4 regions of the Cytobacillus pseudoceanisediminis genome follow, and region 2 is predicted to be linked to each of the others. Evidence: riboswitches for the same ligand, from Rfam matches in the RefSeq annotation. Region 2 holds a riboswitch; each other region holds the start of a gene.
The links. Region 2 has a riboswitch for S-adenosylmethionine ahead of M5V91_RS18145 (LLM class flavin-dependent oxidoreductase). Riboswitches for the same ligand answer to the same signal wherever they lie in the genome.
Positions count from the first base shown of each region.

Region 1: it holds a riboswitch for S-adenosylmethionine, as region 2 does, so the genes downstream of both, M5V91_RS25105 (methionine ABC transporter ATP-binding protein) here and M5V91_RS18145 (LLM class flavin-dependent oxidoreductase) in region 2, are expected to answer to the same signal.
Region 3: it holds a riboswitch for S-adenosylmethionine, as region 2 does, so the genes downstream of both, M5V91_RS09880 (Na+/H+ antiporter NhaC family protein) here and M5V91_RS18145 (LLM class flavin-dependent oxidoreductase) in region 2, are expected to answer to the same signal.
Region 4: it holds a riboswitch for S-adenosylmethionine, as region 2 does, so the genes downstream of both, M5V91_RS10580 (O-methyltransferase) here and M5V91_RS18145 (LLM class flavin-dependent oxidoreductase) in region 2, are expected to answer to the same signal.

Region 1 is NZ_CP097349.1:4,695,970-4,699,619, reverse strand. It holds gene M5V91_RS25115 (MetQ/NlpA family ABC transporter substrate-binding protein) at 1-29, opposite strand, end outside; gene M5V91_RS25110 (methionine ABC transporter permease) at 48-698, opposite strand; gene M5V91_RS25105 (methionine ABC transporter ATP-binding protein) at 688-1,719, opposite strand; SAM riboswitch class I at 1,829-1,929, opposite strand; SAM riboswitch class I at 2,031-2,130, opposite strand; partial or broken gene M5V91_RS25100 (DMT family transporter) at 2,205-3,117, opposite strand; partial or broken gene pdxR (MocR-like pyridoxine biosynthesis transcription factor PdxR) at 3,249-3,650, shown strand, end outside.
Region 2 is NZ_CP097349.1:3,380,071-3,383,720, forward strand. It holds gene M5V91_RS18140 (ATP-grasp domain-containing protein) at 251-1,207, opposite strand; gene M5V91_RS18145 (LLM class flavin-dependent oxidoreductase) at 1,223-2,272, opposite strand; SAM riboswitch class I at 2,383-2,486, opposite strand; gene M5V91_RS18150 (ABC transporter permease) at 2,604-3,587, opposite strand; gene M5V91_RS18155 (ABC transporter ATP-binding protein) at 3,595-3,650, opposite strand, start outside.
Region 3 is NZ_CP097349.1:1,846,587-1,850,236, reverse strand. It holds gene M5V91_RS09890 (cold-shock protein) at 320-520, shown strand; gene M5V91_RS09885 (DUF421 domain-containing protein) at 638-1,222, shown strand; SAM riboswitch class I at 1,384-1,488, shown strand; gene M5V91_RS09880 (Na+/H+ antiporter NhaC family protein) at 1,575-2,858, shown strand; gene M5V91_RS09875 (exonuclease SbcCD subunit D) at 3,038-3,650, shown strand, end outside.
Region 4 is NZ_CP097349.1:1,980,143-1,983,792, forward strand. It holds gene M5V91_RS10560 (GNAT family N-acetyltransferase) at 1-41, opposite strand, end outside; gene pdxR (MocR-like pyridoxine biosynthesis transcription factor PdxR) at 134-1,510, shown strand; gene M5V91_RS10570 (PH domain-containing protein) at 1,545-1,928, opposite strand; gene M5V91_RS10575 (hypothetical protein) at 1,952-2,107, opposite strand; gene M5V91_RS10580 (O-methyltransferase) at 2,125-2,529, opposite strand; SAM riboswitch class I at 2,635-2,741, opposite strand; gene M5V91_RS10585 (coiled-coil domain-containing protein) at 2,815-3,650, opposite strand, start outside.

The DNA.
Region 1 (3,650 bases), 1.3 Mb from region 2:
ATAATGAATGTTAAGAATAGTTTTTTCATGATGTATTTCCTCCTTATTTATCTTCTTCTGATTTTTTTGGATAAGATATTTCCGAATGACTGCAGGCCCTGAACCATGACAACTAAGATCGCAACGGTAATCAGCATGACTGTTGTATCGAATCTCTGGTAGCCGTAGGTAATGGCGAGGTCACCAAGCCCGCCGCCTCCGACTGCCCCGGCCATGGCTGATGCTCCGACCAATCCGATTGTTGCAATTGTAAAGCCTAATACCAGCGAACTAAGTGCTTCCGGAATCAGGAATTTTAATATTATCTGGCCTGGTGTTGCTCCCATTGCTTCTGCAGCTTCTATGACTCCCGGATCTACCTCAAGCAATGAGTTTTCTATTAATCTTGCAATATATGGCCCGGCATAAAAGACTAGCGGCACTACGGCTGCAGCCGTACCTATCGATGTTCCGACAATCAGCCTGGTAATGGGGATAATGGCCACCATTAAAATGATGAAGGGAACTGATCTGAAAATATTAATAATGCTGTTTATGATATTAAAAACAACGAGGTTTTCCAGCAGATGCCCTTTCCTTGTTACGACAAGCAATATACCAAGCGGCAGTCCGATAATAGCTGAAAACAGCAATGAGAATGCCACCATTTGAACCGTTTCGATTAAGGCTTCGATGATTTTTTCCTGATTAACTAGCACGTGTTGTCACTTCCTTTATTGAAACTTTTTCCTGGCTGATGTACTGTATAGCACGTCTGATTTCACTGTCCGGACCCTGGAATTCGACAATCAGGTTGCCAAACGGTGTTCCCTGAAGTTCAGTAATATTTCCAAACAGGACGTTGAAGTCGATATTAAACTTTTTGGCAACCTGCGAGAGGAGCGGCTGCCCGGCAGAATTTCCAACAAAGTTGATTCTAAATACCTTTTGAAGCCCTTGCTGTTTTTCAATCACTTCTTTAATGGAGTCAGGTATTTGATCATTCATGACAGTGCTGACAAAGTTTTTCGCTGTTTGTGTCTTTGGTGATGAAAAGACATTGAAGACGGTTCCTTCTTCGATAATTTTTCCTGCCTCTATTACAGCGACACGATCACAGATCTCTCTGATTACAGACATTTCATGGGTAATGATCAGTATAGTAATGTTGTATTCTTTATTTATTTTTTTCAGCAGCTGCAGGATAGAGCTGGTTGTCTGCGGATCCAGCGCTGAAGTTGCTTCATCACATAATAGAATGGAAGGCTGGGTCGCCAGCGCCCTGGCAATTCCGATCCGCTGCTTTTGCCCGCCTGACAGCTGATCGGGATAGCTGTTTGCCTTGTCTGCAAGCCCCACGAATTCTAATAGTTCATGGACACGCTTTTTGATGTCATCTTTAGGGATCTTAGCCAGTGTGAGCGGCATCGCCACATTGGCAAACACTGTTTTCGAATTTAAAAGATTAAAATGCTGAAAGACCATCCCGATGTTTCTTTTCACTTCGCGAATTTCTCTTACAGATAAAGCCGTCAGATCATGTCCACTGACAATGACCTTTCCTGAAGTCGGCTTCTCCAGCCAATTGACACAGCGGATCAAAGAGCTCTTTCCCGCACCGCTGAAGCCGATCACACCGAAAATCTCACCTTTGTTAATCTTTAAGTCTATTCCATTTAAAGCAGCTACCTGCTGTCCTCCGCTTTCATAGATTTTCTTTAAATTCTGAAACTCTATCATTCAGCATCTCTCCTTTTCTAAATGTTATATATAATTAATCCCATGGGAAAACTAAGAATTATATCCTGAAATTTACCCCTTCTAACAGAAGAGGTTTTTTGAAGTCCCCTCCTTATCTTTCAGGCTATCGCCTGCTGGATTTGGCACAGTGCAGTCTGCCTGCTGCCGAAGCTTCATTGGGCCAGGTCCCTCTGCTTCTCTCGATAAGAATTATTCATATGTTTATGAATAGAATCTTGATGCATTTTTTCGGATAAAAACAAAAACCCTCTTCTAAAGAAAGAAGAGGGCGGCATTTATCAATGGTCCTCTTCTTATCTTTCAAGCTACGCTTGCTGGATTTGGCACGGTACACTTTTGTCCGCTGCCGAGGTGTCATAGGGCCAGTCCCTCAACCTCTCTGGATAAGAAGATTTTTATTATTCGGTTGTTTAATATGCTTATTACTTTACCACCATAAAGAAAAGGATGTCAATCATTATTATTCAAATATTTTCACTTGGTCCATTTTCAAAAATTTCCGTTACTTTAACAGAGCTGTCTTTACGGTGAATAATCATCACACCTGCCAGAGCGATTATACCACCCGCAACGGATAACATAGTCGGCACCTCTCCCAGCCAAACCCAAGCAATGACAAATGCTATTGCTGGTGTCAGATAAAGAGAGCTTGTCGCTTCAGAAGTCCCTCCTATGGACGCAAGAAAAGCTAGGGCAATATATGGAATTACCGTTGGAAAAATCCCCAAATAGATGACACTTAAAGTGGATTCGGCCGATGCATGAAAGATCTCATTACCAAGCCCAGGAAGATAAATCAGCATAAAACCAGTCCCTGCCCATACCGTATAGGATGTAAATGACAAAAATCCGTATTTATTAAAATATTTAGTCTGAAACACGAAATAGATGCTTTCTGAAATGGAAGCAAGCAGGACAAATAAAATACCGGTTTGGATTTCAAACCCTCCTCCTGCACCAAGCGAAATAAGTGCGGCACCAGCAAAACTGACTGCGGAACCAGTCCACCTGACCCTTCCAAACCTTTCCCTTAAAAATAAAGCAGCCAACGCAGCCGAAAAGATCGGAGTCATTGATACAATCAAGCTTGCCGGCCCGGCGCTTACTGTTTTTCCCCAATGTTGAGAGCTGTATGATAAACCGTAAAACCAAGGAATCCAAGTATAAAAATAGCAGGAAGATCTTTTATATCCGGAAGACGCATCCTTGTCAGCAGTGCTAAGACACCAAGTGCAGCCGAACCAACTAAAAGTCTAAAAAGGGCAAGGTGCTCAGGGAGTACGATTCAAGCCCAGCCCGAATTCCCGGGAATGCGGATGCCCAAAGAATGATGATAGAACTATGCGCCCCGATAATCATAAATTTCTTATTTGCCAACTTCATCCCCCTTATCAACATTTCCAGCCATTATCTGTGCTGCTTTTCAGGATAATCAATAACTGATACAATGTCCTCAACCAATTAGGAAAGAATTTTGCCAGCCAATTTTCATAAAGGCGGTTATATGGATGGATACAGCACAATTGCCAAAATATCAGCAAGTTATTGAGACTATTAAAGGAAAGATTTCCAAAGGGGAATGGCCAATCGGAAGTAAAATTCCAAGCCAGCGGAAACTGGCTGAGGAGTTTGGAGTAAACCGAAGCACAATTATCACTGCTCTGGAAGAACTTGCTGCAGATGGACTAATAGAAGGGAAAACGGGGGTTGGCACAAAGGTTATTAATAATACTTGGACCTTGCTCGCTTCAAGGCAGTCTGCCAACTGGAGTGAATATATCGATACAGGGATACACAGAGCCAGCGAAAAAATCGTTCAAGAAATTAATGATTTAGAAATGGATCCCGCTTTTATACAGCTCAGCAAAGGAGAGCTTTCCCTGAGATTTCCCCTGTGCAAACGATGCAGA
Region 2 (3,650 bases):
AATCCTATGTATGGATAATTCCTTTATCTCTTAACAACCATATCTATATTTTTAAAGCTAAATCAATAAAATCCACCTATTTTTCCAATTTCTAACCTGCCCAGTTTGTAAAAAAAGCTGCCTGGTTTAGGCAGCTCTCTTAAGCACTAAAGAAACAATCCCTCTCATCGCAAGATTGATTGGGATTGCTTCTTTATAAAACATGCTGCAGTAAAAGACAATAGGACCTGCTATAGCAGGTCCTCACAAATTAAGCCGTTGCAGTTGCAGCGTATTTTTCTTCCAATGTCTTCTTTAATAATGAAGCTAACTCAAGCATTCCATATTTTCCAGCTTTCACTTCTGCATCAGAGTTATAGTTTGTGTTTGTATTAATATCATAAGTAAAAATGTCACCTTCAGCATTTCTGATAAATTCAATGCCAGCGACTTGAATATGATTCCTGGCCAGAACGTCTTTATATTTTTCTAAAATTTCGTCCTCAAAACCTTCAATGATTTGGAACTTTGGCTTCTCTTCTGCTTCTTCTCCAACAGGACAGAATAAGTCGCCAATCTGGCATGCGTCCGCAGGGCATAGTTCAAATCCTTCCGATGTATCAACCCTGACGGCATAAACAAAGTTGCCTCCGACAAATTCACAGCGGGTGATATAGCTTTCGGGAGATTGAATATATTCCTGAACAAGGGTAATGCCATCAACAGGCTCTTCGAAGGAAGGTCCCTCCACATAAGCTTTTAGAGCTTCAATACTATGGAATAATTGAACACCCAGGCCTTTGCCGGCACGGTTATGCTTCGTGATAAACGGCTGTCCGGCAAATGCTTCGGCCGCCTTAATAATATGTTGTTTTCCAACCGCTGCAATCGTTTTGGGAGTCCTGACACCAGATTTGTTTAATTCCAAGTACTGCAAAACCTTACTAACTTCAAGCTTCAGAGCGCTCGTTCCATTCAACACTGTACGGCCATGTGCTTCAAGCCAGGCCAATACTTGTCCCGAAAATTCAGCTGCAAAGCGATGATCACGGGTATGAGAAGAAGCACTCATCCGGCTATAGAAGATTCCTTCTGGAGGTTCTGCCGATAAATCTACCGTTCCTTCGTCCAAATGCCATTCTTCATAAGGAACACCCAGTTCCTCCAGCCTTTTTGTCAAATGGACTGTCCACTCACTATTTTCATGAATTACATATACCTTGCTCATTATTATGGCCCCTTTCTAGCTCTTTATTAAACTGCGTTTTTGTTCCACTAATGGCATAACCGTCTTTGCAAAGCGTTCCATTTCCTCCAGCTGAGGTGAAAATTGCAATAATAATAAGTCTAGGCCAGCTTCTTCATATTGTAAAATCCGATCAGCAATTTGCTCTGGTGTTCCTACTAAGTTTGGCCGCAGACCTCTGTTAGAGACAGAGTAATCCTGCAGCTGAATCTGCTGCTCTAATTGTGACTTTGTAGTGAAATCCTTAAAACCGGCGTAACCGCTGGAATCCTTCACAGCCGTGATTTTTTCAAGCTCAGCAAGAGCTTCTTCTTCTGTATCACGGCAAATAACATAAGCAGCCATTCCGAAAGAACTGAATGGCGCATTGCCCGTTTGTTCACGCCGTGCCTTCATTTCTCCTATTTTCAGATCAATCTCCTCAGCCGTTCCGCCGTGCATAACATAAGCATCACATTTTTCTGCAATGGTCTGCTTGCCTTTTTCGCTTTCACCGCCTGCATAAAGAATCGGGTTAGGTCTTTGAACTGGCTTTGGAGCAAGCTTCGTGTCCCTTAAGTCGTAAAATTGACCGGAATAATGGAAGGTTTCTTCCGTCCATAACCCTTTTAGAACATCAATGAACTCCTCAGTGCGGGCATAACGCTCATCATGTTCTGTAAAAATACCGCCATATTGACGCGCTTCTTCGGCCCACCAGGCAGAAACCACATTTAGAGTAAAACGGCCGTTGCTGATTTGATCAATATTGGCTGCCATTTTTGCTGCTACAGCAGGATTATGAAAACCAGGGCGGATCGCGGTCATAATTTCAATTTTTTCCGTCACGGCTGCAAGTGCGGCTGCCGTGGACCAGGCTTCAAGAGAATCATGGTCCGGTCCTTTAATATCATTTAAATATAATTCAGCTATTAACGTAGTCGAGTATCCCCATTTTTCAGCCGACTGAATGACGTTTTTAGCATATTCAAAGGTTGGCGGCATATTTTCGTCTTCTACATTTCGCAGCCAGCCTCCAAAAATCGGCAACCAGAAACCATATTTCATTTTTCTTCTCTCCTCTTGCATTTTTAAATATCTACTTTTCGCATAACTTAAGTTGGATTTATAAGCAATTAAAAAACTCTCCTCCTAAGAAGAGAGTTTTATCAACCCTCTTCTCATCTTTCAAGCGATGCGCTTGCTGGAATTGGCACAGTATTCATCAGAACCTGCTGCCGAGGCTTCAAAGGGCCAGTCCCTCCACCTCTCTGGATAAGAAGAAAATATTCAATTTTTTAATTAATTAAAGCGATAATAATTTAAATTCACCCAATTGTCAATCAATTATTTCTGAACTCTAAATACTAATAAGGATTATCCTTATATAATGACACTCTTAATACATATCCTTCTGAGTAAAATTCCAAAACGCAACAGCAAGACAGGCGGCAGCCCAAATCCCAAGCATGGTTAATGAAAATGGCAGTGACATCCCTTCAATCGGCGGAGCTTGACCTTCTAAGTAGTTAATCAGATCAAAGTTCAAGTTCACTAAATACTTGGAGCTCGTCCAGCTCGAACCGATAGAAGATAACAGGGTGCCTGCGATTAACACGGCCATCATCGCCCCAATTCCAGTCGCTGTATTTTTCACCAGAACCGATATCATGAGGCTTATGGTTCCAACAACCGCTGTTACCACCCAGGCAAGCCCAACTGACATCAGCAGGTATTCCCACATCGGCAGGGTATGGATGTATTCCGTTGAAAACTCACCAGATGCAGAAGCTTGAAATCCGGTCAAAATAGGTGCAGTCCAGCCATCATAACCGAGTACGATTCCTGAAACCCCATAACAGACAATCACGGTTGCCGCCATCAGCATGGAGGTATAAAGCAAAACCGTCAGCCATTTAGCCATTAGGATTCTCCATCGTTTAACCGGCCGGGACAGCAATGTTTTGATGGTGCCATCATTATATTCCCCGCTCACAATATCAGCCATTATAATAATAATGAATAAAGGCAGGACAAGCGTGATTCCCTGTGAGAAAAAGATGCGGATAAACGTAGGGGCTCCAGGATAGTTTGGATTAATATCGTTGTCCAGATAATACTGCTTTTGCTTCAGATCAAATTCAAGGAACTGTCTGAACTCGTCCTGGATTCCGCTCGATGCCAGCCGATTTTGCCGATCGACAATCTCCTGCTGAAGCTCCACTCTCCAGTCCAGAGTGCCCTGTTTTTCGATTTTCTCCTGTATCTCCCGGTATTGTGCGTATGTAAACATAGAGACTAGAATGACTAAAATGACGGTGACAACCGCCATGCGTTTTTTGGAAGCAATCTTCATCACTTCATTATGAATCAGGCCAATCATATTTGGATTAGACAATATGATCGCCTCCTGTCAAACTAATAAATAGATCCTCCAATGTCTGCA
Region 3 (3,650 bases), 1.5 Mb from region 2:
TCTATATTTTATGAATGCATCATATAATTTGTTTGTCTGATTGTCTCTAAAATGGTAGATATATCATGATAGATTTACACATTTTGGAATCCGCGGAAGACGAAATAGTTTGAAAATTCCTTTTGCAAACGGGTGGTATAGTTGACATTCCTTCCTATAAGTGCTAAATTTGAATCAGCCGTTATGCATCGTGTTATATTTTGCTAGCTGCTTTTTCAACCGTTAGGCAATGGTCTGGATGAGTAATGAACGTAAAGTTATAAGCGTGTATATGGTGAATTTACACATGGCTTTTTCTAGCCAATAGGAGGATTTTTTCATGAAAAACGGTAAAGTAAAATGGTTCAATGCTGAAAAAGGTTTCGGATTCATCGAAGGTGAAGACGGAAACGACGTATTCGTACATTACTCTGCTATCCAATCTGAAGGTTTCAAATCTTTAGAAGAAGGCCAAGAAGTTTCTTTCGAAGTTGTTGAAGGTGCACGCGGACCTCAAGCAGCTAACGTAACTAAACTATAATCGACAGACCCATACAAAAACAGCCTGGCCATTTGGTCAGGCTGTTTTATTTATCAACGATTGTATATAAGTACATGCTATGCCACAACCTATGGGAAAAAGGGAAGGTGGTATAAGATGGATTTTTTATGGGAATCAGTCCTTTTAATTTTTTCAGGGGTATTGCTTTTACGTGTGGCCGGAAGAAAATCCATTTCGCAAATGACATTAGCTCAAACAGTTGTGATGATTTCAATAGGTACCATTATCATTCAGCCGATCATTGAGACAAGTGTTTGGAAAACGATTGTGGCAGCAGCTATCTTAATCGGATCATTAATATTAATGGAATATCTGCAGGTAAAGTTTAATTTTATTGAAAAATTTATAACGGGCAAATCCAAAATTGTGATTGAGGATGGGAAGCTAAAAACAGCAAATATGAGGAAGCTGCGCTTTACAGCTGATCAGCTGGAAATGAGGCTTAGAACCAACGGAATCACAAAAATTTCAGATGTCAAAATGGCTACGCTTGAACCGAATGGACAGCTTGGGTATGAGTTAATGAATGATGCGAAGCCTTTGACTGTTGGAGAATTTAAAAGGCTGATAGGAGAAATGATTTTGCAGTCACCCGTTCAGCCTGCACCACAAGCATCAGGTGATATATTTCAGGAGCTGAAAAAGGGGCATTCCCCGCCAAATTCAAAAGATCTGCACTAATTTTAAGCCGCATTGCGGCTTTTTTAAATTCATAATCCCCATCTTTCCCCTTTTAAAGTATTATTCAGATTCTTAATCTATAACAAAAAAGTGCTTGAAGTTTCGCGAGTTTCCTGTATAATTTTCAAACGTGAGTTATTTCAGAATAATTTCATATAAATCACTTATCAAGAGAGACTGAGGGACTGGCCCGAAGATGTCTCGGCAGCGGGCTCTATAGAGCGCTGTGCCAAATCCAGCAAGCATAGGTGCTTGGCAGATAAGAAGAGAACGATTGATTTGTTAAGATCTCTTCTTGCTTGAAGAGGTCTTTTTATTTTGCTGGAAAATCCATTCGGAGAGGAGATTTTTAATGAAAAACAAGGGCAATCCCTGGGCATTATTGCCGCTTTTGGCTTTCCTTCTAATTTTTATTGGAAGCGGCATAGCAACAGGAGATTTCAATAGCATTCCAATCATTGTCAGTGTATCCGCTACAGCCGGAATAGGACTGGCAATGAACAGAAAAAAGCCATTCATGGAAAAAGTAGAGATATTCACTAAAGGGGCAGGTCATCCCGATATTATATTAATGTCCATCATTTTTATCCTGGCAGGGGCCTTTTCTGGTACAGCTAAAGGTATGGGTGCAGTTGATTCAACAGTGAACCTTGCACTCTCTTTTATCCCGCAGAATCTGCTTATGGTCGGAATTTTTATCATTGCATGCTTTATTTCATTATCAATGGGAACATCAATGGGGACAGTTGTAGCTCTCGCTCCAATTGGTGTAGCTCTTTCTGCGGAGACCGATATTTCCGTCGCATTGGCCATGGCAGCAATAATAGGCGGTGCCATGTTCGGGGATAATCTTTCCGTCATTTCTGATACGACCATTGCAGCGGTCAGGACACAAGGAACGAGAATGACCGATAAATTCCGTGTGAATTTCTTAATCGTCCTGCCTGCTGCATTGCTTACGGCTTTGATTCTTGGGATTTTAACAGCAGGTCAGGAAAGCGTGGTAACCAGCGGGGATTACAGCTTTTTGAAAGTAGTCCCTTATCTTGGCGTATTGGCTGCAGCTTTGCTTGGCATGAATGTCATTCTTGTCCTTAGCGGGGGTATCCTTCTTGCAGGGCTGATCGGAATTGCAGACGGCAGCTATACCTTTGTTTCATTCCTGCAAATGGTTGCTGAAGGAATGGCTGGTATGCAGACCCTTGCGATAATTGCCATCCTCATTGGCGGATTGGTTGAGATCATCCGATTTAATGGCGGAATCGATTACTTGCTTCACATGGCTACAAGCAAAATAAAATCTCGCAGGGGAGCTGAATTTGGTATTGCGTCACTTGTCACCCTGACAAATTTATCTACAGCCAATAACACAATTGCCATCATTATTGCAGGGCCGCTTGCCAAAAAAATTGCAGATCAATATGAGATTGACCCACGTAAATCAGCAAGTATTCTTGATATATTTGCCTGTTTTGTACAAGGGACTATCCCATATGGGGCACAGATGCTGGCTGCTTCCGGGCTCGCTGCCATTTCGCCGGTGAGCATCATGGCATATTCCATTTATCCAATATTAATTGGCATTTGCGGTGTTATAGCCATTTTGATTAACTTCCCTAAGCTAAAAAAGCAATAGATGAAAGAGCCTTTGTTGGGCTCTTTTTCTTTTCGAATAATGCTATGTTTTGGAAATAATCTTTGATATAATTAGAACGAATGTTCTGTCAAATTTTGCTGAGCCATTGCCGTTTTTTGATTTGGTATAATGGTAACATTGCAGAAAGAATCTCAGGCAAGGAAAAGAGGGTGTTAGATATGAAATTTATCCATACCGCTGATTGGCATTTGGGCAAGCTGGTCCATGGTGTATATATGACCGGAGATCAGCGTCATTTTTTGCATCAATTTATTGATGTGGTAGAGGAAGAAAAGCCGGATGCAGTCGTTATTGCAGGAGACTTATATGACCGTTCCGTACCTCCGACTGATGCTGTAGAATTGCTGAATGAAATCCTTTTTAAAATAAATGTAGAGCTCAATACACCTGTGGTTGCCATAGGAGGAAACCATGACAGCGCTGAAAGGCTGTCCTTTGGTAGCTCCTGGTACAAACAAAGCAAGTTCTACCTGTCTGGAAAACTGGTAAATGATTTTAGGCCCATACATATTAATGGTGTGAACTTTTATCTGGTTCCGTATGCTGAACCCGGAATGGTCAGGCATTTGCTTGATGACGACCGTGTGCATTCCCATGATGATGCAATGAAGGCAATTGTGAACAGAATTGAAGAGTACCTGAATCCAAATGAACCGAACGTTCTTGTCGGACATGCTTTTGTTTTGGGCGGTGCTACCAGTGATTCGGAGAGGACCCTCTCTGTCGGAGGATCAGGCTGTGTCCATTCCAGCAGCTTTGATCCTTTCTCCT
Region 4 (3,650 bases), 1.4 Mb from region 2:
ATAGGAATTAACTGCACAACATTGTTTTCTAATTTTCGCATGCTATCACTCTCCTTGAATCAATTAAAACCGATTTCTGGTATGATAAAAATAACCAAAAATGAATTTTAATATAATACCAGGGAATGATTTGATGGAGCTTCAAATTCTGCTTTCGGAAAATGGAATAAAGTATAAAGAAATCTATGAACAAATTCGGCTGGCGATTTTAGATAAAAAATTGTCAGCTCATGCAAGACTTCCTGCAAAGCGGAGGCTGGCTGAACAATTAAACGTAAGCATCATAACTGTTCAGATGGCTTACGAACAATTGCAGAGTGAAGGGTACTGTTATTCAGCAGAACGCAAAGGCTATTTTGTTTCTGAAATTCAGGATGAAATGCATTATAGTCAGATTAATACAATGGGCCTGGAGAAAAGAGATCAGCAAGAGTTTCTCATTAATTTTAAAAATGGGCAGATTGATGCCTCTGCATTTCCTTACAAACAATGGAATAGACTTTATCGAAAAGAGCTTAAGGAATCCAATGCCAGCAATGGCCCGTGGCAGGGTGAATATTCTTTGCGTGTTCAAATTGCACAATACCTTCAGCAAGCTAGAGGGCTAGCCTGTCAGCCGGAACAAGTGTATCTATTCAGCGGATTTCAGCCGCAGCTGTTAAATGTCTGTTTGTTTTTTAAGCGGAAAGCCATCGGGATTGAAGATCCAGGTTTTATTCGGGCAAGATCTGTTTTTGATCAATTACAGCTGCCTTGTTATCCGATTTCTGTGGATGAGGATGGATGCTGTGTGCCTGATGCTGAAGAGCCAATAAAATTATTGTATACGACACCTGCTCATCAATACCCTACCGGTACAATTATGTCTATTGCCAGAAGGATTGAGCTGTTAAATTGGGCAATCAAACAGGACGCTTATATTATCGAGGATGACTATGATTCTGAATTCCGCTACAAAGGGGCACCAATCCCGGCATTGTCCCATTTGGATTCAACCGGGCGGGTACTGTACTTTGGCACCTTTTCAAAAACATTGCTGCCATCACTTCGGATCAGCTATCTGATTATGCCAGTATCTCTGCAGCAAGACTTTGAAAAATTTAATGGTTACCAAAAGACGAATGTTTCAAGAATCGATCAGCAGGCTGCTGCAAAATTTATGGAAGAAGGACTTTATACATCTCATATAGCAAAAATGAGAACGTTATATCGATCCAAGCGGAGCTGTTTAATAGAAAGCCTGTCAAAACACTTAGGAGACCACTTTGACATCATTGGAGATACAGCGGGCTTGCATATCATCGTGAAATTACCCGAAGAATTGACTGAAGCGAAAGCAATTGAACTGGCAAAGTCGGCAGGTGTTGAAATCGATGCTGTTTCGCCTATGTATCAGCTGCACAAGCCAAACCATCATGTGATGATTGGATATGGCGCACCCTCGATGGACGAGATTGAGAGAGGAGTCCAGTTAATCGCTAAATCATGGAAAAGTTGTCTGAGCAACTAAGCTAAGCTATAAATTCCACAATTTAAAAGGGCGTTTATCCTACGGGATAACGCTCTTTTGCCGAAGCAACAAACATACACATCTTTTCCTTAACCGCTGCCATAAAATCAAACATATTCATCCCCTGGATTTGCTGAAATTTATACAAGTCCTGGTTATAGTACATATGAATATGCCTGCCGGTGATTCCCCTTTTTTCTTCAATGGAAGTTATATTGATATACGCAAATTCTTCAACTAAATCCTTGGTTGTTCCTGATGCAGGAACTCCATAAAACAGCAGTCTTTTGTTTGTTGCCGCAAAGAAGCCTGGATGCGGTGCTAAACAGAAATGAGCCACTAATGAACAGCTTAGACATTCAATAATGGTTTCACCTTCATACAATACATGTTTAACCTGATTTTTAACGCTACTCATGGAACGTCCCCCTTAATAAACTATCAAACCGCTGTCTTCACTGCCAGTATCAGCCCAGTAGACCAATCCAATTCTGTAATGTCCAGGTCAGGTCTGTCCTGCAGTGTTTTCAGGAGTTTAGTGGCTTTGATCCGAAATTCTTCAGGCAATTTCTGCTGCGGAAACACATCATGAATCACATAAAAACCGCCGATATTTAAATGATCCAGGGTTTTGTCCAGAAGCTCGAATTTCCCTGGCCACGTATCTGCAAAAATAAAATCGAACCTTTCCGACAGGTTTTGAATAAAAGCTGCTCCGTCCTCACAGCAAAATGTAATTCTGCTGTCATACCCGAGGTTTTTTTCGCGATGGATTGAACTGTCGAATCTATGTCAACGGTCGTTAGCTTACTGCTTTCATCCATCCCATCTATGATCCAGGAAGCAGATGCCCCCGTACCTGTGCCCAGCTCCAAAAAGCTTCCTCCTGGTTTGGAGGCAGCCAGCCCCTTTAGTAAAAACCCTGTTTTTCGATCACATGATTGCCCGAAACCCAGCACATCAGAATCCTGTAATATTCTCGAATATGCTTCCGGTACCTGTATAACACTGTTTTCCATTTTGTTTTTCCTCCTCTTTCTTCGTTATTATCTAAACCGAGATCAACCTAAAAAGAACATCAAAAAAAGGCCTCTTTATAAGAGGCCTTTATTATCAAAAACGACCTCTTATCTCCCAGAGCGTCAACTCTGTTGGAATTAGCACCTTCCTGACATAATCAGGGGTTGCTGAGGCTTCGCAGGGCCAGTCCCTCCACCTCTCTGGATAAGAATTTGTATAAAATATTATTTTCAACCAAGTATTGCATATTTTTTGCAAGATGGCAATACTTTAATTCTTTTAATCTAATGAACTGCTTCCTCTCCCTGATAAATTCGAAATGCCGGTACAATCGTATCCGACACAATCTCTTTCCCTTTTTCCCGGATGAAATCCAATTTATAGTACGCATCAAACCTCTGGCTGATCTCTGTTTTTACCAACTCAGGCGGAGTAACGACGATGAATTGAAACTTCAGCTTATCAGCTACAGCGAAAATCGGGTCAAGCACATGGGCAGAAGCCGCTTGTCCGAACGGATTATCACAGACTAACGGAACCCAGCTTTGATCAGTTTCACTCTTAACCGAAAGAAGCATCATCATCATGACCATGCGGGCAGATAACTTTTGGCCGCCGCTGCCATCCGATTTAGTCTTTGAACCCTGGTTGATCGTCTGCCAGGTTGAATAATGCTCACGCTGCGGTTTTCCATACATGAAGGCATTATCAGTACGCATATTATATACCAGCAGTTCCGGGTAACGATTCCTGAGGGAGACAAATAAAATCTGCTCATCACTGATGAGCTGTTTGATTTCCTGATCCAGCTCCAGATTATGGTCATCAATCATCTCGAATCGTTTCGTAATTTTGTTAATGGCCGAAACAAAATGCTGTTTCAGTAAAGGTTCAATATCTTCCGCTTTTTTAGGAAGGATGTCTTCTTTGAGCTGGACGAGTGGGAAAGACCCCCGTTCATTCTTCAGCTTCATTTTCGCAATCATCGAGCGAATCGCTTCCGAAATACTCATCACCTTCATACTCGCACGGCTTGCCCAGAAGTTTTGCGCCTTTTCTGCCCGTTCTTTATCGCGTTCCAGCTGCTCTAAGCCGCTCTGTGAGAAGCGCTTCATGTTTT